Regions from separate parts of the Massilia sp. AB1 genome, predicted to be linked through region 1. Evidence: predicted binding sites of a transcription regulator. Region 1 holds the regulator's gene; the other holds the start of a gene.

Region 1 (2,190 bases):
AGCTCGCCAATGCCGGCAATGTCGAAGCGCAGCAGGCGCTCGGCCAGATGTACTGGTATGGCGAAGCGGGGCAGGTGGACGAAGCCAAGGCCAGGGAATTGTTCAAGAAAGCGGCCGCGAAAGGCAACAAGATCGCCGCCGCCTCGCTGGACGTGATGGACCAGCGCGTCAAGCGCCGCACGGAGATCGATTACTGGATCAGGGAGTACGACGGCGCGGAACTCAAATCGGGCGAATTCCGCTGCCCGGCGCCGCGCATTCCGGCGATGTCGAAGCTGAATGACGAAATCGACCGCGTCAGCGGCGCGGTGGCGACCTGGCAGAACTGCTACAACAAGTTCGTCACGAACCTGAACGCATCCTCGCCGCTGTCGAAGAAGATCCCGGCGGATATCGCCAAGCTGATGAACAAGCAGGAGACCGATGCGGCGCACGCTCACCTGGAGCGGGTGCGCGAGAACCTGGCGGAGGAAGCGAAGGTGAGTTCCAAGCTGATCCTCGCGGACTTCGCGGCCTGGCGTGCGGCGACCGAGGCGTATGTGTCGGAGCACAACGCGATGATCAAGCAGAATAAATAAGGTGGGGAGCTGAAGGGGCCGGAGTTAAGTTTCCGGCTGCTCGGGGAAACTTGGTCCCGGCCCCCGCCGGGACCCAAGTTTGCAGGGCAGTGTTATCGCAGCCGACGCGATCAGTGCCAGCTACGCATCAAGCCAACCGCCAGGCCCTCGAGCGCGAACTCGTCGCCCGGCTCCACGCGAATCACCTTGAAATCCGGATTCTCCGGCAGCAGCTCGACGGTCTCGCCCGTCTTGCGGTAGCGCTTGACGGTGACTTCTTCACCGAGGCGGGCCACGACGATCTGGCCGTTCTTGGCGCTGTCGATCTTCTTGACCGCCAGGAAGTCGCCGTCGCAGATGCCCGCATCGCGCATCGACCACCCCTTGACCTTCAGCAGGAAGTCCGGCCGCGCCGAGAACATGGCGGCGTCGACGCTGTAGGTGGCTTCCACGTGTTCCTGGGCCAGGATGGGCGAACCGGCGGCCACGCGGCCGACCAGGGGCAGGGACATCATGAGCGCAGGCGGCGGCATGGGGATCTGTTCGGCGCTGGCGCCGACCAGGCGGATTCCGCGCGAAGTGCCCGGCGAAATCTCGATCGCGCCTTTGCGCGCCAGGGCCTGCAGGTGCTCCTCGGCGGCGTTGGCCGACTTGAAGCCCAGTTCCGCCGCGATTTCGGCGCGGGTCGGCGGGAACCCGGTGTTGTCGATCGCTTCCCTGATCAGGTTCAGGATCTGTTCTTGCCTTGCAGTGAGCTTGAGCATGTCGTGCGGCTGGATAGTTGTAGGACCAGACTGTATTTTTATACAGTATTTCGCAAGACGCAAGGGAAAACAGGAATATTTTTAGGGCGGGAGCGGCCGCGTTGGTTTTTTCCACGCGCACCGCTCCCGCGCGCCCGGCTGCCCTGGCCGCCGGGTACGAAGCCTCAGCTTACCACTCGCAGCCTTCTTCGGTGTAGTCGAAGTATGCGGTCTGCTGGCCGGTGGTGATCATGTAGCCGCGGCAAGTGAAGGTCTGCGAACCGACCTGGGTGGTCATGGCGGAGTCCGAATAATAAACCCGGGTCCAGGTGCTCGAGGGCCAGGCGTAGGCCGCTGCGGATACCGTGATCGCCAATACTGCAACGTACAGTTTCTTCAGTTTCATATTGTCTCCAGGTGTGTGCGACATGTCGTTTCTTAGGCTGAACTTGTGTTCAGCCAGGACATGCTAGCACCGCACATGAAACAAAAATGATGTGAGAATTCACATTCTTGCATATTATGCAGCAGCCATCTTTTCGCACGGGCGTGGGAAAAGCGAAGGCATCCGGGACCGACCGGTTGCCTGCGGCTTGTGCACGTGTTACCATAGCAGGCTTTCCCTTCCCACACTCGTCTTGACGCCGAGGTGGGCATTTGTTTAAACGTCCTCAAGGAGTGTTGCATGCGTCATTATGAAATCGTTTTTATCGTCCACCCGGACCAGAGCGAACAAGTTCCGGCGATGATCGAGCGTTACAAGACCACGGTGACCAGCCGCGGCGGTAACATCCATCGCGTGGAAGACTGGGGCCGTCGCCAGATGGCTTACCAGATCCAGAAGCTGCCGAAGGCTCACTACATCTGCATGAACATCGAGTGCGACAACG
Region 2 (2,190 bases), on a different contig from region 1:
CGCAGCACGGCCAGCACATCCTTGATGTGGGCCGCTTCCAGGAACTTCAGTCCGCCGAACTTCACGAAGGGAATATTGCGGCGCATGAGTTCGAGTTCCAGCGCCGCGCTGTGGCTGGCGGCGCGGAACAGCACCGCCTGCTGGGTCAGGGCGACGCCGGCCTCGCGCTGCTCCAGGATCCGGTTGCAGACCCAGCGCGCCTGCTCGGCCTCGTCGGGAATCAAAACCAGCTGCGGCTTCATGCTGGAGGCCTTGTCGGTCCACAGGGTCTTGGCATGGCGCTCCAGCGCGCCCGCGATCACGGCGTTCGAGGCGTCCAGGATAGGCTGGGTGGAGCGGTAATTGCGCTCCAGGGTGATCAGGCGGGCCGGCTGGCTGAACTGCTGCGGGAAGTCGAGGATGTTGCGCACCGTCGCCCCGCGGAAGGCATAGATGGACTGGGCGTCGTCGCCCACCACCATCACGCCCTGCCCGCTCGGCTTCATGCCGGCCAGGATGGACGCCTGCAGGCGGTTGGTGTCCTGGTATTCGTCGACCAGCACGTGGTCGAACAAGGCGCCCAGCTCGGGGCCCAGCTCGGGATCGGCCGCCATCTCGGCCCAGAACAGCAGCAAGTCGTCGTAGTCCAGCACGTTCTGTTCCTGCTTGGCGTCGACGTAGGCGCCGAACAGGGTCTTGAGCTGGGCCTCCCACTCGCTGCACCAGGGGAAGAAGGCTTGCAGCACGTCGTCCAGCGGCGCGCGGCTGTTCACCACCCGCGAGTAGATCGACAGGCAGGTGCCCTTGAGCGGAAAGCGCTTTTCCGTCTGCGACAGGCCGATCTCGTGGCGCACCAGGCCCATCAGGTCTTCCGAATCGCCGCGGTCGTGGATGGTGAAGGATTCGTCCAGGCCGATCCGGCCCGAGAACTCGCGCAGCAGGCGCGCGCCCACGGCGTGGAAGGTGCCGGCCCAGGGAAGGTCGACCTGGGTCTGGGCGCCGGACTTGCCGAGCAGGCGCTGCAGCACGCCGCCGGCGCGGCGCGTCATCTCGCTGGCGGCGCGGCGCGAAAATGTCAGCAGCAGCATGCGTTGCGGGTCGGCGCCGGCCTGGATCAGGCGCGCTACGCGATGCGCGAGCGTATTCGTCTTGCCCGAGCCCGCGCCGGCCACCACCAGCAGCGGACGCGGCGTTTCGGCGCCGATGTCATGCTCGACGGCCGCCCGCTGCTCGGGGTTGAGCGCGGCGAAAGGATCGTCTTTGGTGGGCGTGAGGACGGCGGACATTGGTGGGCGGAGCTGGAAAATGCCATACTGTACATTTATCCAGTCCTGTTCAGCAAGAGGGAATTTCAGACAGGAACGATTCAGTGCGCATGTGTCGTGAAGGTTTACATGCACAAAGCGGCCTAAGTATTGGAAAAATCTAAACTTTTCCGGATATCCACAAAGTCTGTGGAAAACACTGTGGAAAAACGGGGGCTTGACACGCCAAACGCGGCCAAACATGCGGGTTTCAACAATTTGCCTATTGGGAAGGCAGTGTGGTTAACCACGAAAATCAAGGGCTTACGTAAGGCCCGCACTATTTTTTATAGCGACCTTAAAAACTTCCGCGTGCACAATTCCTGTGCATAAGCAGCATGGCGGAAACTACCAAAATCCGACAGTTCAAGCCACGCTCCGGTGCCGCGGATCGAGCAGTACCCGCTCGATCACTTGCGACCGGACCGCCTGGCGTTTGAGGAATTCAAGGGCGCAGAGCATGCCGGACTCGCGCATCAGCGCGATGCCGCGCGCGACGATGTCGCGCTGGCGCGGGTCACGCCTTTGTTCCATGAAGTCGGCAACCGGCGAGTTGGCTTGGGCGGGATATGGGCCCATCGAGAGTCCTCCTGTGGGGTGATTTGCCGCCCCACGATTATTCAGTACTGTTTAACGAAGTCAATACCAGATCCATATCGTGCTGCAGGCGATGCGAGAAAATGCGCCGGCGCCGGCGCCGCCTGCGTTGCGCCGCGTTCCGCCGTCCCTGCCTACAATCGCCTTATCACACTGTCCAGGAGGTCCGCCATGAGCATGCACCCCGATCCCGACCTGAACCCCGGCGACGAAGCCGAACCGGGCACGCCCGGCGCCGGCGAGGACATCTGCGAGGCCTGCGCCGGCACCGGCCGGCTGGGCGACGGCAAGCCCTGTCCCGAATGCGGGG

Evidence for each region. Region 1 encodes LexA, which represses DNA repair genes until DNA is damaged. Its sites were predicted from a motif close to ACTGTATNNNNATACAGT; they were not measured.
Region 2: J8847_RS09065 (ATP-dependent helicase) is a predicted target of LexA. The motif match lies at 1,292-1,309, and genes of this name have one in related genera.

The regions. Positions count from the first base shown of each region.
Region 1 covers NZ_JAGKSG010000004.1:77,675-79,864, forward strand. Annotated here, with positions in the region: gene J8847_RS03960 (SEL1-like repeat protein) at 1-578, shown strand, start outside; gene lexA (transcriptional repressor LexA) at 689-1,321, opposite strand; gene J8847_RS03970 (DUF6289 family protein) at 1,491-1,706, opposite strand; gene rpsF (30S ribosomal protein S6) at 1,986-2,190, shown strand, end outside.
Region 2 covers NZ_JAGKSG010000011.1:94,129-96,318, forward strand. Annotated here, with positions in the region: gene J8847_RS09065 (ATP-dependent helicase) at 1-1,265, opposite strand, end outside; gene J8847_RS09070 (hypothetical protein) at 1,650-1,862, opposite strand; gene J8847_RS09075 (hypothetical protein) at 2,052-2,190, shown strand, end outside.